4 regions of the Bradyrhizobium sp. USDA 4474 genome follow, and region 3 is predicted to be linked to each of the others. Evidence: predicted binding sites of a transcription regulator. Region 3 holds the regulator's gene; each other region holds the start of a gene.
What was found. Region 3 encodes LexA, which represses DNA repair genes until DNA is damaged. Its sites were predicted from a motif close to TGTTCNNNNTGTGTTCNG; they were not measured.
Positions count from the first base shown of each region.

Region 1 (7,864 bases), 2.3 Mb from region 3:
TGCGCATAGATGCATCCGACCACGACCGGGATCGCGGCGATCCGGCCATAGGTCAGGATGTTCGGGAGGGACATCGCGCGGCTGGTCGTCCCTCGTGTCGTGGCGATGTTCATCCGTCCTACCAATACCGCTCAAGCCCGAAGGTCAACCGTCCGCGCCCAAATGGGGCACGGCATGCGACGACCATATGACTACGGCCCCTTTAGTTCACCCCGGCTGGGGATGGAAATAGTCGAATATCCTGCGGGCGCTTTCGGCGCTGACCCCAGGAACCTTGCCGAGATCGGCGATCGAGGCCCGTTCGATCTCCTTCAGGGTTCCGAAATGATGCAGCAAGGCACGTTTACGTGACGGGCCGATGCCCGCAATCTCCTGCAAGCCGGCCTCGCGGATGTCCTTCTTGCGCAACTTGCGGTGCGAGCCGATGACGAAGCGGTGGGCCTCGTCCCGCAGGCGCTGGATGAAATAGAGCACAGGGTCGCGCGGCTCCAGCTTGATCGCCTCGCGCTCGGGCATGAACAGGGTTTCGCGGCCGGCATCGCGGTCGGGACCCTTGGCGACCGACATCAGCGACACCTGGGTCAGCCCGAGATTTGCAAAGATCTCCCTGACGGCATTCAGTTGGCCGCGGCCGCCGTCGATGATCACGAGGTCGGGCCATTGCGGGAAATCGTCGTCCCTGGCCTTGTTGGCCGCGCCCTCGTCGGGCGGCTTGATCAGGCGCTTGAAGCGGCGCTCCAGCACCTCGCGCATCATGGCGAAGTCGTCGCCCGGCGTGATCCCTTCCGACTTGATGTTGAACTTGCGGTATTGGTTTTTGACGAACCCGTCGGGGCCGGCGACGATCATGGCACCCACCGCATTGGTGCCCTGGATGTGGCTGTTGTCGTAGACCTCGATGCGCTTGGGCGCGTGCGGCAGGCTCAGTGTCGTGGCGATGGCATCGAGCAGGCGGCTCTGGGTCGCGGTATCGGCGAGCTTGCGGCCAAGCGCTTCGCGCGCATTGGTCAGGGCGTGGGCGACGAGCTCTTTCTTCTCGCCGCGCTTGGGCGTGATGACCTCGACCTTGTGGCCCGCCTTGATCGCCAGTGCGTTGGCGAGAAGCTCCATCTCGTCGATCTCGTGCGAGAGCAGAATGGTCTTCGGCGGCGGCTTGTCGTCGTAGAACTGGGCGAGGAACGAGCCAAGCACCTCTTCCGGCGTATAGGTCTTCTCCGCGCGCGGGAAATAGGCGCGATTGCCCCAGTTCTGTCCGGTGCGGAAGAAGAACACCTCGACGCAGGAGAAGCCGCCCTCCTGGTGGATGGCGAACACGTCGGCTTCCTCGACCGTCCGTGGATTGATGCCCTGCTGGGACTGGATCGCTGACAATGCCGCGAGGCGATCACGATAGAGCGCCGCGCGCTCGAATTCGAGCTCGCCGGAGGCCTTCTCCATCTCGCCGGCAAGCTCCTGCTTCACCGCATGGCTCTTCCCGGACAGGAAGTCGGTCGCCTCGCGCACCAGCGTCGTATAGCCTCCGAAGTCGATCTCGCGCGTGCAGGGGCCGGCGCAGCGGCGGATCTGGTGGAGCAGGCAGGGCCGGGTGCGGCTCTCGAAAAAGGAGTCCGTGCAGGAGCGGATCAGGAATGCGCGCTGCAAGGCCGTGATGGTGCGGTTGACGGCGCCGGCGGAGGCGAACGGGCCGAAATAGCGCCCGGCCCTGGTCTGCGCGCCGCGATGCTTCAAAATTTGCGGCGCCCAATGGTCGCCGGTGATCAGGATGTAGGGAAACGACTTGTCGTCGCGCAGCTGCACGTTGAAGCGCGGCCGCAGCTGCTTGATGAGGTTGGCTTCCAGCAGCAGCGCTTCGGTTTCGGTCGCGGTCGAGACGATCTCCACGGTCACCGTGGCCGCGATCATGCGCAGGATGCGCGCCGGTAGCGGCGCGCTCTGGCGCGCGTAGTTGGACAAGCGCTTTTTGACGTTCTTGGCCTTGCCGACATAGAGGACGTCGGCGTTCGCACTGAGCATGCGATAGACGCCGGGCGAGGTCGGCGCGAGCCGCACCGCGCGCTCGATCGCCTCATGACCCGTCGCCAGCGGCTCTTCGCCGATCGCGCCGCTCTCTTCCAGGATGTCAGGCAGCCGCGCATCGTCCTCGTCATCGCCGCCGGCGGTGGCGGGATCGAGGTCCGGCGGGGCCACCTCTTGGGCTGGGGCCTTGGTCGGAGCGGCCTGCTGCGAGGTGCGCGCGCGGGCGTCGTCCGGCTTGTCGGTGGAATCGTGAACCATGGAGCGAATTTAAGCGCTGGGGGGATCGATTTGAAGTTCCGGCCGGGCTGCCGCGCACAGGAAGGCGCGCAGTTCCCGGTAACGCTTCCTTAAGTCTGTTAACAGCGCGGTAACGGGTCTTAACAGGCCTTTAACTTAAAACTCTCGATAAATCCTACGCGAAAAAGTGGTGGTTCCGTAACCATGCAGCTTGGCTCCGTGCGGGCGGCGCGGGCCTCGCACCCGGTTACGGCAGTTGCGTTGGAGTGTGTGATGAAGGGGCTCATTGTGGGCGCAGCCGCATTGGTTGCAGCCGGCTGGACAGCTTCGGCCGCGGCCGCCGATCTCAGTTACGGGCAGCGTGCGCCCTATACCGTCAATCAGCCACTCAACGCATATAGCTGGGCCGGCCCGTATCTCGGCGCCAATCTCGGCTATGAATGGGGCTCGGTCGACAACAATCCCGCAAAGCCATCCGGATTCGTCGGTGGGGTGCAGGCCGGCTACAATTTCCAGAACGGCCCGTGGGTGTTTGGCGTCGAGGGCGACATCCAGGCCGCCGGTGCCGATGATACCTTCGCACCGTGGAAGTTTTCCAATCCCTGGTTCGGCACGCTGCGCGGACGCGCGGGCTATGCCTTCAGCAACGTGCTGGTCTACGGCACTGCCGGTCTCGCCTTCGGCGAGCTGCGCGCGCAGACCTTCGGCTGGACGGAGTCGCACACGACGGCCGGCTGGACTGCCGGGGTCGGCGCGGAAGTTGGCCTCGCGCCGAACTGGAGCGCGAAGCTCGAATATCTCTATGTCGATCTGTCGACCAGCCAGTTCGCAATTACAGGCGTGTCAAACGGCTACAGCGCCAGCATCGTGCGCGCAGGCGTCAACTATCACTTCTGATAGCGAAATAAGAAAATACCGGACCACAACCTCCCGGCCGCTTGCGGCCGGGACTTTTTTTGCGCCAGCTTTGTTGGAGCAGGTGCCTTACGAAAGGATCACGAGATTGACCGCTTTCGGGCCCTTCCCCTTCTTGTCCGGTTCAACTTCGAACGTGATACGCTGTCCTTCGGCAAGGTCCTTCAGTCCCGCCCGCTCCACAGCAGTGATGTGAACGAAGACGTCGCGACCGCCGTCGTCCGGCTTGATAAAGCCGTAGCCGCGCTCGCCATTGAAGAACTTGACCGTTCCCGTATTGGCCATCGGGAAACTCCCCCTCATTGCTCCTCCGTCGCAAGCAGACACGCGTCGCGACATGACCGGGCATTACGAAGCCCGGGAGAGCTGGCCATCCTTGGGCAGACCCATCGGTCCGTCCGGATCTTTCTTAGGGCCTTCACTCCGCCGCAACCATTCGCGGAAGCGGAACGTAAAGCCAGTCACAGAAACAGCATAATACGGTTCTTTGCAGATTGACTACCGCTCCTGCATATTTTTCCCAAAGATCACGGTGCCTTACGTCGTGGGTACCTCCTAATTTACGCCTTGGGTACCTCTAATCGGAATCTGGCAGCTCCGCCTTGGCCGAGCGGCATTTCCAACTCGGGCAGAATCGTCTTGAGCTCGCTTTGCAGCGTGTACGGCGGATTGACGATCAGGAGCCCGGTCGAGGTGAGGGCGGCGCCGTCGGCCTGCGGCGCGACGCTGAATTCGAGGCGGAGACATTTCCCGGGAGTCTTTGCGGCAGCTGCGGTGCGAGCCACGAGTTGCGCCAGCGTGTCGGTGGCGCGCCGGCTCTTGGCGGGATACCAGATTACATAGATACCGGTCGGCCATTTCGCGAAAGCGGTGGAGAAGGCCTCGCCCAGCCGCTGGAACTCGTCTTTGGCCTCGAAGGGCGGATCGATCAGCACGAGCCCGCGCCGCTCCTTCGGCGGGACGAAAGCCGGCAGCGCCATCCAGCCGTCGAGATCGACCACGCGCGCCTGTTCGTCGCGCCGCAACGCGTCGATCAGCGTCTTGCGCGCCTTCGGCTCGAGCTCGCAGGCCACCAGCCGGTCCTGCGGCCGCATCAGCGCGCGCGCGATCAGCGGCGAGCCCGGGTAAGCCTTGAGCTCACCCTTCGGGTTGAAGGCCCGGACGATGTCCATGTACGGCTTGGTCAGCGCGACGCTCTCGTTCGAGAGGCGCGCCTGCATCAGTCGCGCGATGCCGGTCAGCCACTCGCCGCTGCGGCGCGCCTCGTCGCTGTCGAGATCATAGAGCCCGGCACCCGCATGGGTGTCGATGACGCGGAAGGCGGCTGGCTTGTCCTGCAGATAGGTCAGGATGCGTGCCAGCACGATGTGCTTGATGACGTCGGCAAAATTCCCGGCATGAAAGGCGTGGCGATAGTTCATGCAAGAGCACTACGCCACGCGGCGGCTTGCGCAAAGAGGCAAGCGCGAGTGTCCCGGACGCGTGGCAGCGTGCAACGCTGCTGCGCAGAGCCGGCCCCCAGGGGCTTGGGATTCCCATGCAGCGCGGCCCGGCTCTGCAGCGCATCGGCGAAGAGAAACTGCGCTGCGCCGGGGCACGAATGCCTGATCTAACCGCCCCTGATCGGCGGCATCGTCACCTGGTCGCGGCGGCAGGAGCGGCGTTCGAGCTCCTCGCAGGCGCGGAACTGCAGGTCCTTGCTGAGGCAGATGCGGACTTCGGACAGTCGCGTCCGGTTGCAGGTGACCGAGATGGCCGCATTGCTCAAACCGGGATTGGCCTTGATGAACGCTTCTTCCACCTCGCCCGGCGCCACCGTCTTGGCCTCCGACAGCTCGAGATATTCGGCCGGGATCTTGATCGCGGCGCGCGCCTTGCGAATGGTCTCGAAATAGGTGCGGTCGGTGAGCCCGGAGCAGGTGCCGTGCTTGTCCCATTCATTGAAGATCAATCCTGGCGCCGGCATCAAATCGAGCATCGAAGAGACGATGCTGCGGTTCAGCCGCGGCGACGGCCGCTGGCAATATTCCGGAAAGCCGCTCTCATATTGCGGCCAGAGCCCGTGAACCACGAAGGAATAAGGCCGTCCCTCGCACTGAATGTTGGAGCGCCCGCCGCCGCGGCCGCGCTCGGCCGCTTCCTCGCAGAAGGACGGCGACCACGACAGCGACAGCACGTAGAAGTCGAATTCACCGGGTGTGTTCTGTCGCTTGTCCTGCGCCTTTGCACCGTCGGCGAGCGAGATCAGCCCGGCGGCAAGGGTCAGGGGGACGGTCAGCGAAATCACGAGACGGAAGAACGAATGCAATCTAAAATGAAACATGGTGACGCCCCTCAACTAGACTGTGCAGAAGCCTAGCAGGCAACGAGAACATTTCAAGAACAAAATTCCGGCGCCGGATGATCCGGTGGCTCGATGAGCCCGAATCAGGGCCTTCGGCTCAGGGCTTGGCTGCGCGGCAGGACGGGTTGTACGCCCAGTTGCGGTCGAGCCCGACCACGCACCATTCGACGCCCTGACCATATCCGGCAAAGCCGCCATCCTCGATGATCGAGAAGTGCACCCTGCGCACCTTGCCGTCAGTCAGCATGGCCTCGCCGGTGCAGAAGCGGCGCGGAATGTTGTCCGAAGCCCAGGGCCGGAAAGCGGTCTCGTGAACGTTGGCGAAGCCCGTGATTTGCAAGGGCGAATTCCAGAACGAGCTTTCCTTCTCCCAGAACTGGCTCGAGATCGTCGGCAGCGCCTTGTCGCATTCGGCGACATTGCCGTCATACCGCGGCCCGCTCAGCCAGAAATTCAGCTCCAGCGGATTGGCGGCCTTGGCCTCGGTGAGCGACAGCGCCCCGAACACGAGGCCGAGAACGGCGGCTAAGCGAAGCGATTTCGGGGAGGTCGAGGCGCGCATGGGCAATCCAGACAGCATGATCTGCGAAGGTCAGACGGTGCCGCGAAGGGCGGGGGAGGTCAAGTGCAGCGCGGCAACACTCGGGCAGGAGTTGATCAACAACGTCGCATTCGACAGGCCTTCGGTTCTTTCCACCGCCGCGCCGGCAACGTAAACTGCCGGCAATCAATTGGAGTGACGGGAATGCGAATCATTGCGGCCGCGGGCCTTCTTGCCTTGGGTATGATGGCGAGCCAGTCGGCGCGCGCCGACATCCTCCCGGTGCCGCCTTTCAAGGGCAACGACACCGGCGGCATCATCGCTTATTCGATGGCGACCCAGGTCGATGCGCGCCAGGTCGCGGTCGATCACTGCGCGCAGTACGGCAAGGTGGTGAAATTCCTCGCGGTGCAGGCCTATCAGGGCGGTTACATCTCGTTCGCCTGTCGTTGGGTGCCCTACGGCGCCGCCGATCGGCCGATCCGCACCCTCTACTGAGGCGTTTCGGAACGGCGAGCCTCGACATCTCAGCCGGGAGTTCTGCCATGACGCGCAAGCTTGCTTTGCTCGGATCAGTCGCTTGTCTCGTGCTGTCGGCGGGCAGCGCCGTCGCTGACGACCTGCCGGTGCGCAAGGCAGGCCTCTGGGAAATGAAAATGGTCAGGACCGGCTCTGCGATGCCGGAAATGACCATGCAGCATTGCACCGATGAGGCTGTCGACAAGGAGATGAGCAACAACATCTCGCCGATGGCCAAGCAGGTCTGCTCCAAGCAAGACGTCAAGAAGACGGCCACCGGCTATGTCAGCGATTCCGAGTGCAGCGTCGCCGGCATGTCCACGACCTCGCACGCCGAGATCACAGGCGACTTCAATTCGGCCTACACGGTGAAGACCTCGTCGCATGCGCAGGGCGGTGCCGCCGGTACCGCAGGGCGCGACACCACCATGACGCTGGAGGCCAAATGGCTTGGCGCATGCAAGGCGGACCAGAAGCCCGGCGACATCGTGATGCCCGGCGGGTTCAAGATGAACGTGCGCGACGTCGACAAGCTGAAGGCGCTGCTGCCGAAGCAGTAGTCCCGGAAAACCGGTGCGCTCCTCGCCGCGTTCTTACTGGGATGCGACGGGCTTCGCTCGTGCTGAGCGAGGTGCGAAAGCTACACCGGTATCCGGACGCTCGCCCTCAATCCGCCCATCGGGCTGTCGCCCAGCGTGATGTCGCCGCCATGCAAGCGGGCGATGTCGCGGGCGATCGCGAGGCCTAAGCCCGTGCCGCCTTCGTCCTGGTTGCGGGCATTGTCGAGCCGCAGGAACGGCTTGAACACTTCCTCGCGCAAATGCACCGGGATACCCGGGCCGTCGTCGTCGACCGTCACAGTCAGATAGCGGTGATCGCGCTGGCCGGAGATGGCGATGGCCTTGCCATAGCGCGCGGCATTGGTGACGAGGTTGGCGAGGCAGCGCTTGAACGAGGCCGGCTTCACCGTCACCACGGGCAGGCCGCTGAATGTCACGGTCGCGGCATGGCCGTGGCGTTCGGCGTCGCTGCGCAGCTCCTCGAGCGCCTGCACCATGTCGGTCGGCTGCGACTGCTCGCCGGAATCGCCCCGGGCAAAGGCGAGGTAATCCTCCAGCATCATCGACATCTCGTCGACGTCCTTGCGCATGCCCTCGAGTTCGGGGTTGTCGCCGATCAGCGCCAGCTCGAGCTTGAAACGGGTGAGAATGGTGCGCAGATCGTGGCTGACGCCGGCGAGCATCGCGGTGCGCTGCTCCATCGCGCGTTCGATCCGCGACTTCATCTCGAGG
Region 1 covers NZ_JBSRZJ010000002.1:2,412,804-2,420,667, reverse strand. The annotation lists gene pgsA (CDP-diacylglycerol--glycerol-3-phosphate 3-phosphatidyltransferase) at 1-113, opposite strand, end outside; gene uvrC (excinuclease ABC subunit UvrC) at 208-2,274, opposite strand; gene ACVW16_RS13240 (outer membrane protein) at 2,527-3,150, shown strand; gene ACVW16_RS13235 (cold-shock protein) at 3,238-3,453, opposite strand; gene ACVW16_RS13230 (23S rRNA (adenine(2030)-N(6))-methyltransferase RlmJ) at 3,729-4,589, opposite strand; gene ACVW16_RS13225 (ribonuclease T2 family protein) at 4,778-5,491, opposite strand; gene ACVW16_RS13220 (hypothetical protein) at 5,610-6,074, opposite strand; gene ACVW16_RS13215 (hypothetical protein) at 6,073-6,228, shown strand; gene ACVW16_RS13210 (hypothetical protein) at 6,258-6,551, shown strand; gene ACVW16_RS13205 (DUF3617 domain-containing protein) at 6,599-7,132, shown strand; gene ACVW16_RS13200 (ATP-binding protein) at 7,213-7,864, opposite strand, start outside.
Region 1: ACVW16_RS13225 (ribonuclease T2 family protein) is a predicted target of LexA. The motif match lies at 5,536-5,553, and genes of this name have one in related genera.

Region 2 (7,864 bases), 7.3 Mb from region 3:
CCCGCTCTCCGCCTCCTCGGTGATGTGCTCGACCGAGACGACGTGCTCGTCCTCGGCGGTGTCGAACACGATCACGCCTTGCGTCGAGCGGCCGGCGATGCGGATGCCTTCCACCGGGCAGCGGATCAGCTGGCCCTTGTCGGTGACGAGCATGATCTGATCCGCATCCTCGACGGGGAAGGACGCGACGAGGTTGCCGTTGCGGTTGTTGACGCTCATGGCGACGATGCCTTTGCCGCCGCGCCCCGTGGTGCGGTACTCGTAGGACGAGGTCCGCTTGCCGTAGCCGTTGACGGAGACGGTCAGCACCACCTGCTCGGCCGCTGACATCTCGGCGTAGCGCTCCTGCGGGAGCTGGAAGCTGCCGGAAGTCTCCTCGGCCTCGGCGTCCGCTGCCGGCTCTTCGGCCGCAGCTTCACCGGCGACCGCGCGGCGCATCTTCAGGTAGGCCGAACGCTCGTCCGAGGTGGTCTCGACATGGCGCAGGATGGCCAGCGAGATTACCTTGTCTCCCACGCCGAGCGCAATGCCGCGCACGCCCATCGAGGTGCGTCCGGTGAAGACGCGGACGTCGGGGACCGGGAAGCGGATGCACTGCCCGCCGGCCGCGGTCAGCAGCACGTCGTCATGCTCGGTGCAGATCTGGACGTCGACGATCGCCTCGCCGTCGTCGAGCTTCATCGCGATGATGCCGGAGCGGCGGACGTCGACGAAGTCGGACAGCTTGTTGCGACGGACGTTGCCGCCGGTCGTTGCGAACATCACATCGAGCTGCGCCCAGGTGGATTCGTCCTCGGGCAGCGGCATGATGGTGGTGATGCGCTCGCCCTGCTCCAGCGGCAGAATGTTGATCAAAGCCTTGCCGCGCGCGTTGGGCGCTGCCATCGGCAGCCGCCAGACCTTCTCCTTGTAGACCTGGCCGCGCGACGAGAAGAACAGCACCGGCGTGTGCGTGGAGGCCACGAACAGGCGGCTGACGAAATCCTCGTCGCGGGTCTGCATGCCGGAGCGGCCCTTGCCGCCGCGGCGCTGGGCGCGATAGGCCGACAGCGGCACGCGCTTGACGTAGCCGGCGTGCGAGACGGTGACGACCATGTCCTCGCGCTGGATCAGGTCCTCGTCCTCGACCTCGCCTTCCTGCTCCATAATCACTGTCTTGCGTGGCGTGGCGAACTCGGCCTTTACCTCGGCAAGCTCGGTCTTGATGATGTCGAGGATGCGGGCGCGCGAGCGCAGGATCTCGAGATACTCGCCGATCTCGCCGGCGAGCTTTGCCAGCTCTTCGCCGATTTCGTCGCGGCCGAGTGCGGTGAGGCGAGCGAGGCGCAGCTCGAGGATCGCCCTCGCCTGCTCCAGCGAGAGGCGGATGGTGCCGTTCTCGTTGATCCGATGGCGGGGATCGTCGATCAGCGTGATGATGTCCTCGACGTCGCGCGCGGGCCAGTCGCGCGTCATCAGGGTCTCGCGCGCGGCGGCCGGCGTCGGCGAATGCCTGATGACCTTGATGATCTCGTCGATATTGGCGACCGCGATCGCGAGGCCGACCTGCTCATGCGCCCGCTCGCGCGCCTTGCGCAGCTTGTATTTGGTGCGGCGGGTGACGACCTGCTCGCGGAAGCCGACGAAGATCGTCAGCATGTCCTTCAGGTTCATCGTCTGCGGACGGCCACTATCGAGGGCGACGGCGTTGACGCCGAAAGAAGTCTGCAGCGGTGTGAATTTGTAGAGCTGGTTCAGCACCACGTCGGGCACGGCGTCGCGCTTGAGCTCGACGACGACGCGATAGCCGTCGCGGTCGGACTCGTCGCGCAGATCGGAGATGCCCTCGATCTTCTTTTCCTTGTAGAGCTCGGCGATGCGCTCGACCATCGTCGCCTTGTTCACCTGATACGGGATCTCGGTGATGACGATCGCCTCGCGCTCCTTCCGGATCGTCTCGAACTCGACCTTGCCACGCATTACGATGGAACCGCGGCCGAGGTGATAGGCGCTGCGGATGCCCTGGCGTCCAAGGATGATGCCTCCGGTCGGGAAGTCCGGGCCCGGGATGATGTTGTTGAGTTCGTCGATCGTCAGCGACGGATTGTCGATCAGCGCCACGCAGGCATCGATGACCTCGCCGAGATTGTGCGGCGGGATATTGGTCGCCATGCCGACGGCGATGCCGCCGGCGCCGTTGACCAGAAGGTTCGGGAACCGAGCCGGCAGAACGACAGGCTCCCGCTCGGAGCCGTCATAGTTGTCCTGGAAATCGACCGTATCGTCGTCGATGTCCTCGAGCAGCTTCAGCGCGATCTTGGTCAGGCGGGATTCGGTGTAGCGCATGGCCGCTGGCGGATCGCCGTCGACCGAGCCGAAATTGCCCTGCCCATCGATCAGGGGCGCGCGCATCGAGAAGTCCTGCGCCATGCGCACCAGGGCGTCGTAGATCGCCTGGTCGCCATGGGGGTGGTACTTACCCATGACTTCACCGACGGCACCGGCGGACTTCTTGTGCTTCTTGTCCGGGGTGTCGCCGCGATTGTTCATCGCGTAGAGGATGCGGCGATGCACCGGCTTCAACCCGTCGCGCGCATCGGGCAGCGCACGCGATACGATCACGCTCATGGCGTAATCGAGGTAGGACTTCTTCATCTCCTCGTAGATCGAAACGGGGCGAATGTCCGAGGGTTGCGCCGGCTGGTCGCCGGGCTTGTTGTCGTCGTCTGCCAAGGGGAAATCCGGTGAGATTCTATCTGGGAATCATATAGCGCATCGAGGCCCTGATAACCACCCTCGCGAGGCCAGGGAAGCGCTTTTTCCGTCTATTCTTCCAATAACTTACGTCCCTGAAGCGGGCATCCTGGATGAGCCTGGAATCAACCTTCCAAAATCGCCTCGGACGGGCGGTCGAGCCGTGGGCGAGTGCGGCCGTTCTGCCGCTTTGCAGCCCGCGCCCCGACTTCATCCCAAACATGAAGCGGGCCCGCAAATTCCGAGCCCCTTCCGTCGATTAGTTGGGTTTACTGACGCGACGTGGAAGGTGTTGATCAACCTGACCAGCGCACCCTCATCGCCCGGACCATTCCTAGAACGGGATGTCGTCGTCCATGTCATTGTTGCGGCCACCACCGCCGGCCGCCACGGGCCGACGCGGTGCGCTGCTGACCGGACCGGACGAGCCGAAATCGCCGCCCGGCTCGTCACCGAAGCTGCCGCCACCTCCGCCGCCGCGGCCGTCGAGCATCGTCAGCGTCGAGTTGAAGCCCTGCAGCACGACCTCGGTGGAGTACTTCTCGACGCCGCTCTGGTCGGTCCATTTGCGGGTCTGGAGCGCGCCTTCGATGTAAACCTTGGCGCCCTTCTTCAGATACTGCTCGGCGACCTTGCAGAGCCCTTCATTGAAGATCACGACGCGGTGCCACTCGGTCTTTTCCTTGCGCTCGCCGCTGTTCTTGTCGCGCCAGGTCTCGGAGGTGGCGATGCTCAGATTCGCGATCGGTCGCCCGTCCTGGGTGCGGCGGATCTCCGGATCCTTGCCGAGATTTCCAACCAGAATGACCTTGTTGACGCTTCCCGCCATCGCCGCTCTCCACTCCAATGCCACTGAATTTCGAAAAGGCGCGCCCGCGCTGCCGCCTGTTGGGGCGACCCTATACGCTTACAAGCGCCGATCGGCCCACCACGCCCTCGGTTATCCCCACATATAGCACCGATCGGGCCTTCGTTCCAGATTTGTTCCCATCGAAATGGCGGCGAGCCAAGCGTCCAAACCCTGCGCGGCAGTATGACCACATCTTGGGGGAATCGGACCGTCACATTGAATACACCCGCTGGCGTTGCATTCCAGACCGACCGGATCAGCCACAATGTCGACATCGGTCTCGTCCGCCTCACTTACCGCTTCGGCAGCCCGGCAATCGCTAAATACGGTCATCAAGTACTGATCCCCAAAGCACTGATCCCTCTGAATCCATTCGAGAATCGAAGGCCGGCCTCGCGCCGGCCTTTTGCTGTTTCTTCCAGCAAACGCCACGTTTTGCGCCTGTTGTGGCTTTTGAGAGACACAACTTGCGGCTTCAGTGGTGTAAGCAAGACGTCAGTTGGACGACGTCCGCTGCCCTTCCGACGCACGGAAGGCAACAACAGAAACTGGGACTGGGATAAGTTGAAAATGAAAAAGGTTTTGTTGGCTTCGGCCGCTCTGTTCGCCCTCACTGGCGCCGCTTCGGCTGCCGATCTGGCGGCTCGCCCCTACACCAAGGCTCCGGTAGCTATCGCTTCGATCTACAACTGGAGCGGCTTCTACATTGGCGCCAACGCTGGTGGCGGCTCCAGCCACAATTGCTGGGACACGACCAGCGTCGGTGGCGCTACTGTCCCCACGACGAGCGAAGGTTGCCATGACGCGACCGGCGCTCTCGCCGGTGGTCAGATCGGTTATCGCTGGCAGTCCGCCGCCTGGGTGTTCGGCGTCGAAGCGCAGGGTGATTGGGCCGATCTGAAGGGTTCGAACACCAGCTCGCCCGCCGCGTTCTTCCCGCTGGTGAACAATACCAAGATCGACGCCATCGGCCTCTTCACCGGCCAGGTGGGTTACGCCTGGAACAACGTCCTCTGGTATGTGAAGGGCGGTGCGGCCGTCACCCACAACAAGTTCAGCGGCACTCTGGCCGGTGTCACGGTCGGCGACGCGAGCGACACCCGTTGGGGCGGCACCATCGGCACCGGCATCGAGTTCGGCTTCGCGCCGAACTGGTCGGTTGGTTTTGAGTACAACCACCTGTTCATGGGCAAGCACAACGACAGCTTCACGGTGGTCGGCCTGCCCTTCCGCGCCGACAACATCAAGCAGGATGTGGACATGGGCACCGTCCGCCTGAACTACACCTTCGGTGGCCCGGTGGTCGCGAAGTACTGATCCTCGCAACCGACGTCACAACGTCACGAAAGGCCGGCCTCGTGCCGGCCTTTTTGCTGTTCCATTCGGTGCAATCGCCATCAGCTGCTGCCAAGTCCTGCCAGCGCCACAACAATCCGTTGACGATTCGCAGGTCCCTCTGGAAATCCCTCCCCGTTCTTCCTACGTTCGCTCACATACCCATTGGCGCCGATCCCGGTTCCGGGCGAAGCGCGCCGGAACGTTGGTGCGGTTGCTCGCTCATGGGATTCTTCGAGGGCAACGGGATGGATGAAGTGATCAAGGCGAAGCGCCAACAGCAGAACGCGGGCTCCAGCCTGCGCGCGATTACGATCCGTGGCGCGCGCGAGCACAACCTCAAGAACATCGACGTCGAGATTCCCCGCGACAAGCTCGTGGTTTTCACCGGCCTCTCCGGCTCCGGCAAATCCTCGCTCGCCTTCGACACCATCTATGCGGAAGGCCAGCGCCGCTACGTCGAATCACTGTCGGCCTATGCCCGCCAGTTCCTGGAGATGATGCAGAAGCCCGACGTCGACCAGATCGACGGCCTGTCCCCGGCAATCTCGATCGAGCAGAAGACGACGTCGAAGAATCCGCGCTCGACCGTGGGCACGGTCACCGAGATCTACGACTATATGCGCCTGCTCTGGGCGCGCGTCGGCGTGCCCTATTCGCCGGCCACGGGACTTCCGATCGAAAGCCAGACCGTCTCGCAGATGGTCGACCGCGTCCTGGCGCTGCCGGAAGGCACCCGCCTCTATCTGCTGGCGCCCGTCGTGCGCGGCCGTAAGGGCGAGTACCGCAAGGAACTCGCCGAATGGCTCAAGAAGGGCTTTCAGCGCGTCAAGATCGACGGCACTTTCTACGAGCTGGCGGAAGCGCCCACGCTCGACAAGAAATTCCCGCATGACATCGACGTCGTGGTCGACCGCATCGTGGTGCGCGCCGATATCGGCCAGCGCCTTGCCGAAAGCTTTGAGACCGCGCTGAAGCTCGCCGAGGGCCTCGCCGTCGTCGAGTTCGCCGACGCGCCGGCGGCAGCGCCGGCGGAAGAGAAAAAGAAGACGGCAAAGATCCACGACAAGAGCGGACCCGAGCGCATCCTGTTCTCGGAAAAATTCGCCTGCCCTGTCTCGGGCTTCACGATCCCCGAGATCGAGCCCAGACTGTTTTCCTTCAATAATCCCTATGGTGCCTGCCCGGCCTGCGGCGGCCTCGGCGTCGAGCAACATGTCGACGAGGACCTGGTCATTCCCGACAAGGAGATCGCCATCGGCAAGGGCGCGATCGCGCCCTGGGCCAAGTCATCGTCACCCTATTACGTGCAGACGCTGACGGCACTCGGCAAGCACTACAAGTTCACGCTCACCACCAAGTGGAAGGATCTGCCCAAGAAGACGCAGAACGCGATCCTCCATGGCTCCGGCGACGACGAGATCAAGTTCTCCTATGAGGACGGGGTGCGCTCCTACGACACCAAGAAGCCGTTCGAGGGCGTCATCACCAACATCAACCGCCGCTACCGCGAAACCGAGAGCGAGTGGGCGCGGGAAGAACTCGCAAAGTATTTCCACGACGTGCCCTGCGGCGCCTGCAATGGTTTCCGGCTGAAGCCCGAGGCGCTCTGCGTCAAGATCGGCGGCAAGCACATCGGCGAGATCTCGGAGCTGTCGGTGAAAGGCGCCGGCGCATGGTTCGAGACCGTGCCTGATACGCTGAACGCGCAGCAGAACGAGATCGCCGGGCGCATCCTCAAGGAGATCCGCGAGCGCCTCACCTTCCTGCTCGACGTCGGCCTCAACTATCTCACCCTCTCCCGTTCCTCCGGCACGCTGTCCGGCGGCGAGAGCCAGCGCATCCGCCTGGCCTCGCAGATCGGCTCGGGGTTGACGGGCGTACTTTACGTGCTGGACGAGCCGTCGATCGGCCTGCACCAGCGCGACAATGCGCGCCTGCTCGACACCCTGAAGCGGCTGCGCGACCTCGGCAACACCGTGATCGTGGTCGAGCATGACGAGGACGCGATTCTGCTCGCCGACCACGTGCTCGACATCGGCCCGGGCGCCGGCATGCACGGCGGCAACATCATCGCCGAAGGCACGCCCGCGGAGATCATGCGCAACCCGAAATCGCTCACCGGCAAATATCTCACCGGCGAGCTCGAGGTCGAGGTGCCGGAGCGGCGGCCACCGAACCATCGCCGCACCATCAAGGTGGTGAACGCGCGCGGCAATAACCTCAAGAATGTCACGGCCGAAATTCCGCTCGGCCTGTTCACCGCCGTCACCGGCGTCTCCGGCGGCGGCAAGTCGACGCTGCTGATCGACACGCTCTACAAGGCCATCGCCCGCAAGTTGAACAATGCCAGCGAAGGCGCAGCTCCGCACGACCGCATCGAGGGGCTCGAGCATATCGATAAGATCATCGACATCGACCAGTCGCCGATCGGCCGCACGCCGCGTTCGAACCCGGCAACCTACACCGGCGCCTTCACGCCGATCCGCGAATGGTTCGCCGGGCTGCCCGAAGCGAAGGCGCGCGGCTACGAGCCGGGCCGCTTCTCCTTCAACGTCAAGGGCGGCCGCTGCGAAGCGTGCCAGGGCGACGGCGTCATCAAGATCGAGATGCACTTCCTGCCCGACGTCTACGTCACCTGCGACGTCTGCAAGGGCAAGCGCTACAACCGCGAGACGCTCGAAGTGCTGTTCAAGGGCAAGAGCATCGCCGACGTGCTCGACATGACCGTCGAGGAAGCCGCCGAGTTCTTCAAGGCGGTGCCGCGCGTGCGCGAGACTTTTCAGACATTGCACCGGGTCGGGCTGGATTACATTCACGTGGGCCAGCAAGCGACGACGCTGTCGGGCGGCGAAGCCCAGCGCGTCAAACTTGCAAAAGAGCTGTCCAAGCGTGCCACCGGCCGCACGCTCTACATCCTGGACGAGCCGACCACCGGCCTGCACT
Region 2 covers NZ_JBSRZJ010000002.1:7,395,144-7,403,007, forward strand. The annotation lists gene gyrA (DNA gyrase subunit A) at 1-2,712, opposite strand, end outside; gene ACVW16_RS36420 (single-stranded DNA-binding protein) at 3,068-3,562, opposite strand; gene ACVW16_RS36425 (outer membrane protein) at 4,154-4,900, shown strand; gene uvrA (excinuclease ABC subunit UvrA) at 5,167-7,864, shown strand, end outside.
Region 2: uvrA (excinuclease ABC subunit UvrA) is a predicted target of LexA. The motif match lies at 5,055-5,072, and genes of this name have one in related genera.

Region 3 (7,864 bases):
GCGGCAACCCGACATTCTCATTGCCGCCGACGGCCAGAACGTCGCGGTGCGCGGCAAGGATGGGCAGCTGCATCTGATCAGGACGAAGAAGGACAATTTCCTTCTCAAGGAGTGGCTCGCGGCGGACGCCGACCCGCGCGATGCCGCCAGCGCTTCGCTCGGCGACGGCGTGTCGTGCGACGATGCCGGCTGCGTGACGCCGCTTGCCGACGGCCGCATGATTGCGCTGGCGCTGCGCATCGACGCGCTGGCCGACGATTGCAGCCGCGCAGCGCTGGTGGTGACGGCGAGGCCTGCGCCGCCCGATTGCGCTGCAATGGTGATCGATCGGCCGCGTCTGGCGAGCCAGGGCGCGCTTGCGCTGACACAGCGCGGTGACGGTTTTGCGGTTCAGCCGGTGAGAGCGAGGGGCGCAAACCGCTCCTGGTCGCCGGTGGCGCCCGGCGATGCAGATTTCGGCCAAACCCTCAAGCCACGGTCGGCAGCTCCGCGGACCAAAGACGCAACGCCGTCGGAGGCCGACCTTCAGGCCGAGGACTAGAATCGACGCTTCAGCCGATCGGCAGGCGTGGCGGCGTCGTGCGACTGTCGGCGGCCACTTGCGGCTTGTGCTCGCGCTCGCCGAGCGGCTGGGTCACGGGCAGTTGCAGCACGGTTGCGCGCTGGCCTTCGACGAGCTGCGTCACCAGCACGTATTTGCCATCGGGGAATTCGATCGCGTCGTGATGGCGATCGGGAATGTGCGGATCAACCTTGCCGAACTTGCCTACGCGGGAATTGATGGTGCGGGTCCAGATCCACCTGTTGTCGTAGCGGACGTTGTCGGCGAAGGCGAGCTCCGTTCCCGGAAGCAGGCAGACCGCGACCGACATGTCGGCTTCAGAGGCGAAGCCGCGCGTCGAGGTGCCGCGGAACGTTGTCGTGACGATCGTCTCGCCGACTTCTGCGGGACGCGTCGCGACGGCATGCAAGCTATAGTCACACATCGGGTGCTCCTCATCGGGGATAGCAACCCGCGCCTCTGTCCTGGAGGCGCCGGCCTCTATCAGAGTTGAAGCCTGCAAGACTCTGCTTGGTTGTAGGCAAATCTGCGGCTCCGATCCGCGAGCCGCAATCACATTATCTTTCCCGAACGGCTGGGAACAAAGCTTGCCTCCGTGCATTTGGGAGGCTTCGCGCTCAGCGTCCGGCCGGCGCGGACCAGCCGGAATATTGCCAGCCGGGCTGCGCCTGTTGCTCGATGGCGTTGCGGGCATCGCGGATCTGCGCGCTCGTCGCCTGCGGCACCTTGCCGAGGCGATGCTGCGCATGCGCAGCAAAGGCGTGCGATCCGGACGCTGTGATCAGCGTCATCGTGACGGTGCTCAGGATGATCTTGCCCATCATTCTCTCCTCAGTCTCCCTGGAGGCCCATCGAAGCGAGTGTGCTTCGTTGCGGCATGCCGGGGATGTAGGGCTGGAGAGGTGGCGGGATAATCTGTGCAGAACCAGAAAGTCTATCCAGCCGGAGCGGACAATCGTCCGCTCCAATCGTTGATCGCAGTCACCGATCGCGCGAGAACGTGGCGCTCAGTACTTGCGATAGAGACCGATCAGCTTGCCCTGGATCTTGACCCGGTTGGGGGGCAGGATGCGGACCTCATAGGCGGCATTCGCTGGCTCGAGCGCGATCGAGGCGCCGCGGCGACGGAAGCGCTTCAAGGTGGCTTCCTCGTCGTCGATCAGGGCGACGACGATGTCGCCAGTGTCGCAGCTCTCGTTGCGCTGGATGAGGGCCATGTCGCCGTCGAGGATGCCGGCGTCCACCATGGAATCGCCGCGCACTTCGAGCGCATAGTGCTCGCCCGCGCCGAGCATGTCGGGCGGAACGCTGATAGTGTGGCTGCGGGTCTGCAAGGCTTCGATCGGCGTACCGGCCGCGATCCGGCCCATGACGGGCACCGCGACGGGACGCTCGCCCTCATCCGCCGGCGGGCTCGACGTCATGCGCACCTTGCCGAGGTTGCCCTCGATGACGCTCGGGGTGAAGCCGCGGCGACTGCCGGCGGCGGCCTGGAGCTCGGGCAGCTTGATCACCTCGATCGCGCGGGCGCGGTTGGGCAGACGGCGGATGAAGCCGCGCTCCTCGAGCGCAGTGATCAGGCGGTGGATGCCCGATTTCGAGCGCAGATCGAGCGCGTCCTTCATCTCGTCGAAGGAGGGCGGCACGCCGCTTTCCTTCAGCCGCTCGCTGATGAACCGCAGGAGCTCGTATTGTTTGCGCGTTAACATCTCGACCAAAATCCCCCTGGTGATGTCATTCAATTCCGAGACGCTGAATTCAGCCATAAGCCGCTACATGCTCGAAACAAATCATGAACGGACACTATATGTTCGATACATGTTCCGCAACTGCTTAATTTACCGTGAACGCGACGAAGTTCGCGGAACGCACGCGAACGAAGCGGTCAGACGGGCAGCCGCAGCACCTCGCAAGCGGTGCCTGCTTCGGCCTTCGGCGCGAACGGTGCGCGCACGAGAAGTGCCTGTGCCGCAGCCAGATTCGAAAGCAACGAGGAGTCCTGATGATCGACGGGAACGGCGACCAGCGTGCCGTCGTCACGCTCTGCCAGCCGCGCGCGCAGATAATCTTCGCGCTGATCGTTGGCGCCGACATCGCGGCCGAGCACGGCGCGCTCGCGGCGATGATGAACCACCGAACGCCCCGACAGCGCGCGAATCAGCGGGACCAGAAACAGGAAAGCGCAAACGTAGGATGATACGGGATTGCCGGGCAGGCCGATCACGCGCATCGATCCCAGTTGCCCGTTCATCATGGGCTTGCCCGGTCGCATCGCGATCTTCCAGAACGCCATCGAGATACCTTCGTCCCTCAGTGCCTGTTGCACCAGATCGTGGTCGCCCACCGAGGCACCGCCGGTCGTGATCAGGATGTCGGCGCCGCTCTCGCGCGCGCGGCGGATGCCCGATGTGGTGGCGGCAAGCGTATCGGCCGCGACCCCGAGATCGATCGTGTCGGCACCTTCGCTGCGAGCCAGAGCATGAAGGGCATAGCCATTGGAATAGACGATCTGGCCGTGGCCGGGCGTCGAGCCCGGCATCACCAGCTCATCGCCGGTGGCGAGGATTGCGACCGTCGGCCGGCGGCGGACCGCGAGTTGCGGATGGTTCATCCCGGCGGCGAGTGCGAGGTCGCGCTCCGTGAGCCGCGTGCCGCTGCGCAGGAGCACGTCGCCCTCGCGGAAGTCGATGCCGGCCGGGCGGATGTGTCGTCCGGTGATGGCGGCTTCCTTGATCGTGATGCACTCGCCGTCGGCGACGGTGTCCTCCTGGATCACCACGGCATCCGCGTTATCGGGAACGACGCCACCGGTGAAGATCCGCACGGCTTCGCCGGCGCCGACCCTTCCAGCAAACGGCCGGCCGGCCGCGACTTCGCCGATCACCGTGAGCCGTGTGTCGACCTTGGCCGCATCGGCCGCACGCACGGCATAGCCATCCATCGCCGACATCGCCTCAGGCGGCTGCGTCCGCCGCGCCGCGACATCGCGCGCAAGCACGCGATGAAAGGCCCGATCGAGCGCAACTGTTTCCTCGGCCAGCGGCTCCGCTCCCGCGAGCACGGCAGCAAGCGCATCGGATACCGGCATGAGGGCCACGGTGAAAACTCCAGCTACGCCCATTCGGGCAAATCAGCCGCGAGAGTTCTAGCCGAGCGGGAGCGTCCAGGCAAAGCAGCCGCACAAGATGATTTATCCCACCCCTGGAGCCGTGGGACGAAGCTGGCGGTTCAGCCGCGGCATGATCAGGAGAGCGACGCATACCGGCACAACGACGGCCAAGGCAAAGACAAGAGCCGTGGCCAGCATCGGTCAGGTCCCCGGCGGCTCGCTCGGACTGACATCAGGCGCTTTGGGATTCTTGTCGGGCATTGGATCGGCCTGGGCCTTCAGGTCGGCGGCCTTGCTGATCAGTTTTGCGGAGAGCTCAGAATTCGAGGTGGTCCTGGCGTATTTCATCAGCAGGGAGGCCTGCTTGGTGAGGTAGGTTTTGCCCAACACGATGATAAGTCCGATGTAGAATTCCCAACGGACTATAGAGTCCGGAGCCGGGGATTCCGTTCCCGGAACTCTGTACAAAAATGCACAAAGGGTTTTGGTTCCCGAGTTCCAGTGAAATTGCCTCCGGAATCAGAGCCGGGTTGCCAAGTCAGATCCCCAGCGCCTTCAGGGCATTTCCGACGTCGGTCGGCGAGGTCACATGCACCGCGGTCAGGCCGCGCGCCCGTGCACCTTCGACGTTCTCGGCGAGATCATCGAAGAACACGATGCGGTTCGCGGGCACCCCCATCGCGGCGACGACATGGTCGAAGGCCTCCGCATCGGGTTTGCGCAGCCCGATGCTCGAGGACAGGTAGAGCTCGCGGAAATGCCCGAGCAGGTCGGCATATTCCTTCGAAAAAAAGTCCACATGGGGGCGGTTGGTGTTGGAGAAGGCATAGACCGGCATCTGCTTCGCCGCACGCGGCAGCAGCTCCGCAATATCAGGCATCTCGCCGGCGAAGATCGCGTTCCATCCTTCGAGGAACTGCGCATCCGAGATGCCGATGCCGAGCGATGCGCGCAGCGAGGCAAAATAGTCCTCGTCGCTGATCTTGCCGACCTCGTGCAGCCGGTAGGCCTCGCTGTCGCGCATATAGCGCGCGACGATGGCTTCCGGCTCGCAGTCGGCATGTCGCGCCCAGCAGGTGATCGCCTTGGAGAAATCGATGTCGAGCACGACGCGTCCGAGATCGAACAGAAGCGCATCGGCGCTACCAGGCGAGAGCGAGGTCACTTGCGTCCTTTCCATCAGTATCGGTAGGGTTCGTGGTCGAACAGCGGGAATGCGCTGAACACGCTCGGCGCGTTGGTTGCGGTGGCCGGGTGCAGACAGGATTTGTCGACCTCGGCGAAGGAGGTGGCGCCCAGGAGACCGAGGCAGCGCAGCACCTCGTCCTCGAGCAGCTCGAGCATCCGCGCCACGCCGGTCTCGCCCGCCGCAGCCAGTGCCCAGCATTGCAGCCGGCCGATGCCGACGAGGTCTGCGCCCGCCGCGATCGCCTTGACGATGTCGGTGCCGCGGCAGATGCCGCCATCGACCATGATCTTGGCGCGGCCCTTCACCGCTTCGACGATCTCGGGCAGCACATGCATGGCACCGCGGCCGTGATCGAGCTGACGGCCGCCATGGTTGGAGACGTAGATCCACTCGACGCCGTGATCGACCGCGATCTGCGCGTCCTCGGCAGTGGCGATGCCCTTGAGGATCAACGGTATCCGGAACTTGTCCTTGACCATTTTCACGGTCCGCCATTCCAGGCCCTTCTGGTAGTCGCCTCCGGTAGCGCGCAGACGGCTCTCGCGAACGTAGCGCTTGGCGATGTCACGCTCGCGACGGCTGTAATGGGCGGTGTCGACGGTCAGGCAGAAGGCGGCATATCTGGCCTTCTCGGCGCGGCTGACGACATCGGCCACGAACGCGTCATCGCCGCGAACATAGAGCTGGTACATGCGCAACGCGTCGGGGGCGGCTTCGGCGGTCTTTTCGAGGCCGGGTTCGGAAACCGAGCTCAGCATATGGGCGGCGCCGAATCTGCCGGCGGCGCGGGCAACGCTGGCGGCTCCAAGCGGATCGAAGATTTCCAGCGCGCCGACAGGCGCGAGCACGACAGGCAGGCGCATGTTGCGGCCGAACTGCTCGACGGAGCCATCGACCTTGCGCACGTCGCGCAGCACTCGGGGGCGAAAAGCGATCTCGTCCAGCGCCATGCGGTTGCGACGCATGGTGGTCTCGGTCTCGGCCGCACCGACGATGTAGTCCCAGGCGTTCTGGTTGAGGTTGGAGCGCGCCTTCCGGATGAATTCGTGCAGGTTCTGGAATGGCTCGTTACTGGCGCCGAGTTCGACATTCCGTTCCGGCCGGGGCGCGTCGTTCATTGTTGTCCTCCCGAGAATTTGAAGTCTTACGCCATCGCCTATCCCGTTCGGCCTTCCAAAACCATCCTAAACTCGCATAGCTGCGAAGCGTCGTCGGCCGACCGATTCCCGCTGTCCGGGAGGGCTGGTCTCCGAACGTTGCCAAATGTTTAGGTCCAGGCGAAGGGATTTTCATCGCGTGCCCGCCGGCGTGGCAGGCCGGCCTTGAAGAAACCAGAATGATATTGTGAGAACCGGGCTGGATCGCCATTTGGATGGCGGCTGCCAAGCCTCAAAAGAACCGCTAAGCGAAAAGGCCACCCATTCCATGCGGAAAACCCTGCTGTTCCCCCTGGGCGCGCTCACCGGCGCATGCCTGACCCTCCTCGTATCCGGTCCGCAGGGCGGACTGTGGGCGGCACGGGCGGCGGTCGGCGCGGGCACGGATGACGCCTATTCCCAGCTCAACCTGTTCGGGGAGGTCTTTGAGCGGGTGAAGGCGAGCTATGTCGAGAAGCCCGACAATGCCAAGCTGATCGAAGGTGCGATCACGGGCATGGTGACCTCGCTCGATCCGCATTCGCGCTACATGAACGCCAAGGCCTGGACCGAGATGCAGGAGACCACCTCCGGTGAGTTCGGTGGCCTCGGCATCGAGGTGACCATGGAGGAGGGCCTCGTCAAGGTCGTCTCGCCGATCGACGACACGCCGGCGTCCAAGGCCGGCATCATGTCCGGCGACCTCATCAGCAAGATCGACGGCGAAAACGTGCAGGGTATGACGCTCGAGCAGGCCGTCAACCGGATGAAGGGTCCCGTCGACACCCAGACCAAGCTCACCATCGTGCGCAAGGGCGCCGACGCGCCGCTCGACGTCGCAATCAAGCGCGAGATCATCCATGTGCGCCCGGTGCGCTTCCACGTCGAGAACGGCGACATCGGCTACATCCGCGTCACCTCGTTCAACGAGCAGACCACCGACGGCCTGAAGAAAGCGATTGCGTCGATTTCCAGGGACGTGCCGCAGCACAAGCTTGTCGGCTATGTGATGGACCTGCGCAACAACCCGGGCGGCCTGCTCGACCAGGCGGTATCGGTGTCGAGCGCGTTCTTGCAGCGCGGCGAGGTCGTTTCGACCCGCGGCCGCAATCCGGAAGAGACCCAGCGTTTCACGGCGCAAGGCGGCGACCTCACCAAAGGCAAGCCGCTGGTGGTCCTGATCAACGGCGGCTCTGCTTCGGCCTCGGAGATCGTGTCCGGCGCGCTGCATGACCACAAGCGCGCGACGCTGATCGGCACGCGCTCGTTCGGCAAGGGCTCGGTGCAGACCATCATTCCGCTCGGTGCCGGCAACGGTGCGCTGGCACTGACCACGGCGCGCTATTACACGCCGTCCGGCCGCTCGATCCAGGCCCAGGGCATCGCGCCCGACATCGAGATCCTCCAGGACGTGCCGCCGGAGCTGAAGGGCCGCGTCGACACCATCGCGGAGTCCCAGATGCGCGGCCATCTGCAGGCCGCCGACGGCAAGGAGCAGACCGGATCGCAGTCCTATGTCCCACCGGAAGAGAAGGACGACAAGGCACTGCACGCGGCCTTCGACTTCCTGCACGGCGTCACCGTGAATGCGGCAGCCGCAAAGCCCGCGCCGAAGACGACGGTGCCGAACTAGTTTCCAGCGGTCATCTTGACCTTCGATATCGCCCGGGAGTGGATCACCGCTTCCGGGCAAATTCGTTTGGCGAGCGCGGTCGTCTCTTGCGAAGCCCTAGCTGGCTTCGCGGCGGCGCGCTCCATTGCCGTGGCGCTGGGCGAGACGGCTGCGATGCAGCGCAAACAGCTCCACGATCTTGTCGGCCGGTTTGGCGGCGCTGAACAAATAGCCCTGCATCTCGGTGCAGCCGAGC
Region 3 covers NZ_JBSRZJ010000002.1:86,560-94,423, reverse strand. The annotation lists gene ACVW16_RS02115 (ComEC/Rec2 family competence protein) at 1-541, shown strand, start outside; gene ACVW16_RS02110 (hypothetical protein) at 552-986, opposite strand; gene ACVW16_RS02105 (hypothetical protein) at 1,180-1,383, opposite strand; gene lexA (transcriptional repressor LexA) at 1,570-2,271, opposite strand; gene ACVW16_RS02095 (molybdopterin molybdotransferase MoeA) at 2,448-3,659, opposite strand; gene ACVW16_RS02090 (hypothetical protein) at 3,873-4,061, opposite strand; gene ACVW16_RS02085 (HAD family hydrolase) at 4,210-4,851, opposite strand; gene ACVW16_RS02080 (alpha-hydroxy acid oxidase) at 4,851-5,978, opposite strand; gene ACVW16_RS02075 (S41 family peptidase) at 6,286-7,629, shown strand; gene ACVW16_RS02070 (bifunctional diguanylate cyclase/phosphodiesterase) at 7,726-7,864, opposite strand, start outside.

Region 4 (7,864 bases), 3.8 Mb from region 3:
CGAAAACGGCCCTGCGGAAACTGCTTGTCGATATCGACATGCGCAACCTGGCCACGCGCGTGCACGCCCGCATCGGTGCGGCCGGCGCCATGCACCCGCACATCCGCGCCGGTCATCGCCTTCACCGCGGCTTCCAGCGCGCCCTGCACCGACGGCAGCGTGTCCTGCACCTGCCAGCCGAAGAACGGCGCGCCGTCATATTCGAGGGTGAGCTTGTAGCGGGGCATCAGCAGAGCCGCATCGGCGGCTCGACCTTCACGCCGCGTAAAAAGTCCGCCGCTTGCATCCGGCCTTTGCCCTCGCGCTGCAGCTCGAGGATGCGGATCGCGCCCTCGCCGCAGGCGATCGTGAGTTTGGCGTCGAGCACCTCGCCCGGCGCGCCGGAGCCCTTGGCAAGCTCACAACGCAGGATTTTGATTCGCGCATTCTCGCTGACGCCGGCAAGCTCCGCCCAGGCACCGGGAAACGGCGACAGACCGTGGATGTGGCGCAGCACGGCGTGCGCAGGCTTTGTCCAGTCGATCCGGGCCTCGGCCTTGTCGATCTTGGCGGCGTAAGTGACGCCCTCTTCGCTCTGCTTTTTCAGCTGGAGGCCGCCGCGGTCAAGGGCGGCCATGGCGCGCACCATCAGATCGGCGCCCAGCCGGGAAAGGCGATCATGCAGATCCAGCGCAGTCATGTTGTCTGAAATCGCGAGACGCTCGGCCATGGCGACATCGCCGGTATCGAGGCCGACATCCATCTTCATCACCATCACGCCGCTCTCGGCATCGCCGGCCATGATCGCGCGGTTGATCGGCGCGGCGCCGCGCCAGCGCGGCAGCAGCGAGGCGTGAAGGTTGTAACAGCCGAGCTTCGGCGCATCGAGGATCGCCTGCGGCAGGATCATGCCATAGGCGACGACGACGGCGGCGTCGGCGTCAAAGGCGCTGAATTCGTCCAGCGCTTCCTGGGTCTTCAACGTCCTCGGTGTCAGCACCGGCACACCGAGTTTTCGCGCGGCCTCTTCAACGGGCGTCGGCTGCAATTGCAGCCCGCGCCGGCCGCCCGGCTTCGGCGCGCGCGTATAGACGGCCACGATCTCGTGGCCATGCGCGACCAGTTCGAGCAGCGTCGGCACGGAGAAATCGGGCGTGCCCATGAAAATCAGGCGAAGGGGCATGACAGGGACTCTGTACGTTCCCTCCCCAGTGGGGGAAGGCTAGGGAGGGGGGTGCCACACGACGCGCTCTCACGACGAGAGTGCGGACTGGTTCTTCTTCCCCGTTAGACCATTTCCTCGGCTACCCCTCTCCCCCGCCCTCCCCCACAAGGGGGGAGGGAGCCCAGGGGAGTGTGGCGCAGCACCAAAAACTCTACTCCGCGCGCTTGGCGGCTTTCTCGAACTTCTTCATCACGCGGTCGCGCTTGAGCTTCGAGAGATAGTCGACGAACAGCACGCCATTGAGATGGTCGATTTCGTGCTGGATGCAGGTGGCGTAGAGGCCTTCGGCGTCCTCCTCGTGCAGCTTGCCGTCGAGGTCCGTGAAGCGCACACGCACTTTCGCGGGACGTTCGACCTCCTCGTAATATTCGGGAATCGACAGGCAACCTTCCTCGTAGACCGACAGGTCTTCAGACGAGGCGATGATCTCCGGATTGATGAAGACGCGCGGCTCCGGCTTGGTCTCCCCGTCCTGGTTGGGCTTGGCGAGATCCATCGTGATCAGCCGCAGCGGTTGCGCGATCTGGATCGCCGCCAAGCCAATGCCGGGCGCGTCATACATCGTCTCGAACATGTCGTCGGCAAGCTTGCGGATCTCCGCCGTGACCTTCTCGATCGGCTTGGAGACCAGACGCAGCTGCTTGTCGGGCAGGATGATGATTTCTCTGAGGGCCATGCCGGGCGATTTAAGCCGCGCGCGACATCGGGTCAATGCGGCCGGGAACGCGTTAACCCTCCGCTAACCATAAACTTCACCTTTGGTTAACCATAAAAAATGAGGGATCGATCAACGTAAATGTTCGCTATTCGTTCGTGGCCCGTGGCGAATCGGCTAGAAGGACAGGCATGAACGAGATCATTTTCATGCTGGGCGACTGGCCGGTGCGCGGGTTCGATGCGCTGATCGGCTTCGGCACCCTCGTCCTCATCCTGCTGGTGGTGATTGCCGTCGTGGTCGCCAGATCCGGGCGTCGCGGCGCGGAACTGGCGATGGCGGGGGCGATCCGGGCCGACGAGCTCGAGGAGCGGCTCGCCCAGGTGCTGCACGCCCAAGCTGAGGCCTCCGGCCGGGTCGACGCCATGACGGAGGCGCTGGCTGGACGCCAGGCCGAGATGGCGCGGGCCGTCAACGAGCGGCTGGATTCGGTGACCCATCGCGTCGGCCAGTCGATGGAACACTCGACCCGCAACACCATGGAGAGCCTGCGCGCGCTGCACGAGCGGCTCGGCATCATCGACAGCGCGCACAAGAACCTCACCGACCTGACCACGCAGGTGACGACCTTGCGCGACGTGCTCGCCAACAAGCAGTCGCGCGGCGCCTTCGGCCAGGCGCGGATGGAGGCGATCGTCCAGGACGGCCTGCCGAAGGGCGCTTACGAGTTCCAGTTCACGCTCTCGACGGGAAAACGGCCCGACTGCGTCGTCTTCCTGCCCGACCAGCGCCCGCTCTGCATCGACGCGAAATTCCCGCTGGAAGCGATGACCGCGCTGCACGACGCCCGCACCGACGAGGAGCGACGCACTGCCACGCAGCGGCTGCGCGGCGACGTGATGAAACATGTCAGCGACATCGCCGAAAAATACCTCGTCCCCGGCGAGACCCAGGAGATGGCGCTGATGTTCGTGCCGTCGGAATCGGTCTACGCCGAGATCCATGACGGCTTCGACGACGTGATCCAGAAGGCCTATCGCGCCAAGGTCGTGCTGGTCTCGCCCTCGCTGCTGATGCTCGCGATCCAGGTGATGCAGCAGATCATGAAGGACGCGCGGATGCGCGATGCCGCCGACCAGATCCAGACCGAGGTGATCAAGCTCGGCGACGATCTCGGTCGCCTGCGCGACCGCGTGCTGAAGCTGCAGAAGCATTTTGCCGACGCCAACGAGGACGTCCGCCAGATCCTGATCTCCGCCGACAAGATCGAAAAGCGGGCGGGACGGATCGAGGAACTCGATTTCAGCAAGAGCGATGCGCCGGCGGAGGGCCCGCGGCTGGTGGCGACGGGCGCTGGCGAGCTGTTTCCGCGGAAGCTCCAGGCGGGGGAGTGACCTCGGGGCACACTGTCATGCCCCGCCAAGGCGGGGTATCCAGTACGCCGTGACGGTCATTGTTGAGCCGAGGTGCTGGTGACTACTGGATCGTCCGCCTTCGCGGACGATGACAGCGGAGAAGGCGACGACACCTCGTTTGTGGCCGGCGGCAACGACAGTCCCTCGCGCCCCCAGAATCTGCTAACACCTCCCCATGACCGCACCCGACGCGACGTCCCCCGCCGGCACCGATGCCCCTGCGACTTCATGGCGCGACAGCCTCGCCGTGTACCTGCAACCGCGGGTGCTGATCGTGCTGTTCCTCGGCTTTTCGTCGGGGCTGCCGCTGGCGCTGTCGGGCTCGACGCTGCTGGTGTGGATGCGCGAGGCTGGCGTCGATCTCAAGACCATCGGGCTGTTTGCGCTGGTCGGCACGCCCTACACGCTGAAGTTCCTGTGGGCGCCGCTGGTGGATGCGCTGCATGTGCCGCTGTTCACGCAAGCCTTCGGGCGGCGGCGCGGTTGGTTGCTGTTCTCGCAGATATTGTTGATCGTGGCGATTCTGCTGCTGGCGATGACCGATCCTGCAAGCTCGCCATTCTTCGTCGCGCTTGGCGCGCTGCTGGTGGCGACGACGTCGTCGACGCAGGACATCGTGGTCGACGCCTTCCGCGTCGAGAGCCTGCCTGAAAGCGAACAGGCGGCCGGCATGGCGGCCTATGTCGCCGCCTATCGCATCGGCATGCTGGTCTCGACCGCCGGCGCGCTGTTCATCGTGTCCGGCTTCGAAGGGACCGGCATTCCCCGCGCATCGGCGTGGATGTGGGGCTATGTGGTGATGGCGGCGATGGTGCTGATCGGGACCATCACGGCTCTCGCCGCGACCGAGCCCGAAAAATCAGTGCAGGCGGAAGCCGCAACGCACGAAGAAACCGCGTTCACGCGCGTGCTGCACGCGGCGATCGGTGCCTTCTCCGAATTCCTGTCGCGCAAGGACGCGCTCGCCGCGCTTGCCTTCGTCGTGCTGTTCAAGTTCACCGACGCGTTCTCCGGCACCATGACCGCGCCGTTCGTGATCGACCTCGGCTTCACCCGCAATGACTATGCGGCAATCGTGAAAGGCGTCGGCCTCGCTGCAACCCTGATCGGCGGCTTTGCCGGCGGCTTTGTCGCGCGGCGTTACTCGCTGGCGACCTCGCTCTGGATCGGCGGTGTGGTGCAGGCGCTGGCCAACCTGACCTTCTCCTGGCTTGCCGTGGTCGGCACCAATCAATGGGCGCTGGCGCTCGCGATCTGCGCGGAGAATTTCACCAGCGCCATCGGCACGGTGATCTTCGTCGCCTATCTTTCGGCGCTGTGCCAGAACCCGCTGCACACGGCGACGCAATATGCGCTGCTCACCGCGCTCGCGGCGGTGGGGCGGACCTATCTGTCGTCGGGCGCCGGCTTCGTGGCTGACACCACCGGCTGGCCGCTGTTCTTCCTGATCTGCGTGCTGGTGGCGATCCCGAGCCTGGTGCTGCTGACGTACTTGCAGAAGCGCGGGCATTTCGAGACGCTGGGGCCGGTAACGGTGTAGGCCCGCCTTCTCGCCGTCGTCATTGCGCGCGCAGCGAAGCAATCCAGAAACTTTCCGCGGAAACACTCTGGATTGCTTCGTCGCAAGAGCTCCTCGCCATGACGACGGCGAGAGCTGTCGCGCTCCCTACTTCTTCACCAGGCTCCACTTCGTCACGACGGCCTCGCTCATCTGGCCGGGATCGCTGGCGCAGGCGATTTCATCGACCTTGACCGAGATCTCCTTGCCGACGAACGATTTCAGCTGCGAGGCCTGCGCGTCGCTGGAGGTGACGAGCTGGAACGTCTCCGGCCCCGTCTCGAGATCGCACAGCCCGCTCGGCGCCGGCAGGCGGCGCGGCTCGGAGGTGATCTGGTACATCGCAACCCGCTTGCCGGCGTTCTTGACGTCGCGAATCTTCATGGCGTTCAGCTCGCCCGAGAGCACCTCGCCGGTGCTGATCGGCCTGCCGGGCTTTGAAGCCGGCGTCGCCTCATCGTCCTGCTGCGCAGAGACGGCCGGTGTGACGACCAGCAGCATCGTCGCGAGCAAAGCCAGGCGTGTGGCGAAAAGTTTCGTCATGTCGTCCGTTCCGTAAGTCTGGATGGCTAGAACAGGGTCCGCTGCCGCATGGCGGCCGATAGCGTACCCTCATCGAGATAATCAAGCTCGCCCCCGACGGGCACACCATGGGCGAGCCGGGTCACTTTGACGTTGGCGTCCTGAAGCAGGTCGGTGATGTAGTGCGCCGTGGTCTGGCCGTCGACTGTGGCATTCAGCGCCAGAATGACCTCGTGAACCTCGGCGGCATGGGCACGCGCGACCAGCGCATCGATGGTGAGGTCCTGCGGACCGACGCCGTCGAGCGGCGACAGCGTCGCGCCCAGCACGTGGTAGCGTCCTTGGGTCGCATTGGCCCGCTCCAGCGCCCAGAGATCGGCGACGTCGGCAACCACGACGATGATCGCCGGATCACGCTTGGGGTCAGTGCAGACGGTACAGGGATTCTGCGTGTCGATGTTGCCGCAGGTCTTGCAGACCTGGACCTTGTCGAGCGCGACCTGCAAGGCTGACGACAGCGGCATCATCAGCGCTTCGCGCTTCTTGATCAGATGCAGCGCCGCGCGCCGCGCGGAGCGCGGGCCCAAACCCGGCAGCCGTGCGAGAAGCTGGACCAGCCGCTCGATTTCAGGACCGGCAACCGCGCCCATCTTACTGGCCGAACAGCCCCGGCGGCAGGCCGAGCCCGCCGGTGAGCGACTGCATCTTCTCCTGCATCGCGGTCTCCGCCTTGCGGCGGGCATCACCGAGCGCGGTGACGAGCAGGTCCTCCAGCACCTCGCGCTCCTCGGGCTTCATCAGCGAAGGATCGATCTTGATGCCCTTGACGTCCATCTTCGCAGTCATGCGCACGGCGACGAGGCCGCCGCCGGAGATGCCTTCGACCTCTACGTTGGCGAGAGATTCCTGCATCTCCTGCATCTTGGATTGCAGCTGCGCCGCCTGCTTCATCATGCCGAGAAAGTCAGCCATGGGTGTCCGTCCTTGGAAAGAGTGGCTAAAGCGCGATTAAACGCGCTTTAGCATTTTGTTCGAGCATGATCCTATCGGAAAACCGCTGCACAGTTTTCCGGATCATGGCTCTAGAGATCGTCGTCGGCGTCGGAACCGTCGAGCGGATCGTCAGAGCCGTAGTCGGCATTAATATTGGAGTCCGGCGCCTCGGGGGCAAGCCTGCGGACCTCGACGACCTTTGCACCGGGGAAGCGCGATAGCACCTCCTGCACGCGCGGATCGGCCTCGGCGGTGCGCGCATGCTCCTGCTTGGCCGCCTGATTCATCGAGCGCAGCGTCGGCTGACCCTGCTCGTTGGACACGATGATGGTCCAGCGTCGGCCGGTCCACATTTCGAATTTTCGCGCCAATTCGGTGATCATGGTCTTTGAGGCGTTCGGCTCGAGCGCGATTTCGAGCCGGCCCTCCTCAAAACGAACGAGGCGCATGTCGCCTTCGAGCGCGGCCTTGGTCATGACGTCGCGCTTCTGGCTGGCGAGCGCGACGAGCTGGGTGAAGCTCGTGATGCGCAATTGAGGCGCAGCCGCTTGCGGATCCGGCGCAGGCGCCGCCATCTGTGGCCGCGCCGCACCGCCGAATGCGGAGGGCGACGATGTCGGCATGCGAACCGGCGGGGCTGAGACAACCGGCGCCGCGGAGGCCATCGGAGCCGCCGGCGCACCGCTACCCGCGGCACCCCCGGCGTTCACCACCGGCGAGCTGCCACCGTTCTGCTCCAGCATCCGGATCGCTTCATCAGGCGTCGGAAGATCAGCGACATAGGCGATGCGCACCAGCACCATCTCGGCGGCCGCCGCAGGCCGCGTGGCGGCCTGCACCTCGGTGATGCCCTTGAGCAGCATCTGCCACATCCGCGACAGCACGCGCATCGAGATCTTCGAGGCGAAATCCTTCGCGCGCACCCGCTCGGTCTCGCCATAGGCGACATTGTCCGCGGTCGCCGGCACGATCTTCACGCGGGTGACGAAATTGACGAATTCGGCGAGGTCCGACAGCACCACGATCGGATCGGCGCCGACATCATACTGGTCGCGGAATTCCCTGAAGGCGGCTGCGATGTCGCCGCGCGCCAGCGAATCGAAGAGATCGATGACGCGGGTGCGGTCGGCAAGCCCCAGCATCTGCCTGACCGCATCGGCTTTCACGGCGCCGGCCGCATGCGCAATGGCCTGGTCGAGCAGCGACAGCGAATCGCGCACCGAGCCTTCGGCGGCGCGCGCGATGATGCCGAGCGCTTCCGGCTCGATCTCGACGTTTTCCTTTGCGGCGATGTTGGCGAGGTGCTTCATCAGCACGTCGGCCTCGACACGACGCAGGTCGAAGCGCTGGCAGCGCGACAGCACGGTGACCGGAACCTTGCGGATCTCGGTCGTGGCGAACACGAACTTGGCGTGCTCCGGCGGTTCCTCCAGCGTCTTCAGGAACGCGTTGAACGCCGCCGTCGACAGCATGTGGACTTCGTCGATGATGTAGACCTTGTAGCGGGCGCTGGCCGG
Region 4 covers NZ_JBSRZJ010000002.1:3,916,576-3,924,439, reverse strand. The annotation lists gene truA (tRNA pseudouridine(38-40) synthase TruA) at 1-227, opposite strand, end outside; gene fmt (methionyl-tRNA formyltransferase) at 227-1,162, opposite strand; gene def (peptide deformylase) at 1,356-1,880, opposite strand; gene ACVW16_RS20395 (DNA recombination protein RmuC) at 2,051-3,253, shown strand; gene ACVW16_RS20390 (AmpG family muropeptide MFS transporter) at 3,450-4,814, shown strand; gene ACVW16_RS20385 (hypothetical protein) at 4,941-5,375, opposite strand; gene recR (recombination mediator RecR) at 5,402-6,004, opposite strand; gene ACVW16_RS20375 (YbaB/EbfC family nucleoid-associated protein) at 6,006-6,326, opposite strand; gene ACVW16_RS20370 (DNA polymerase III subunit gamma/tau) at 6,437-7,864, opposite strand, start outside.
Region 4: ACVW16_RS20395 (DNA recombination protein RmuC) is a predicted target of LexA. The motif match lies at 2,002-2,019, and genes of this name have one in related genera.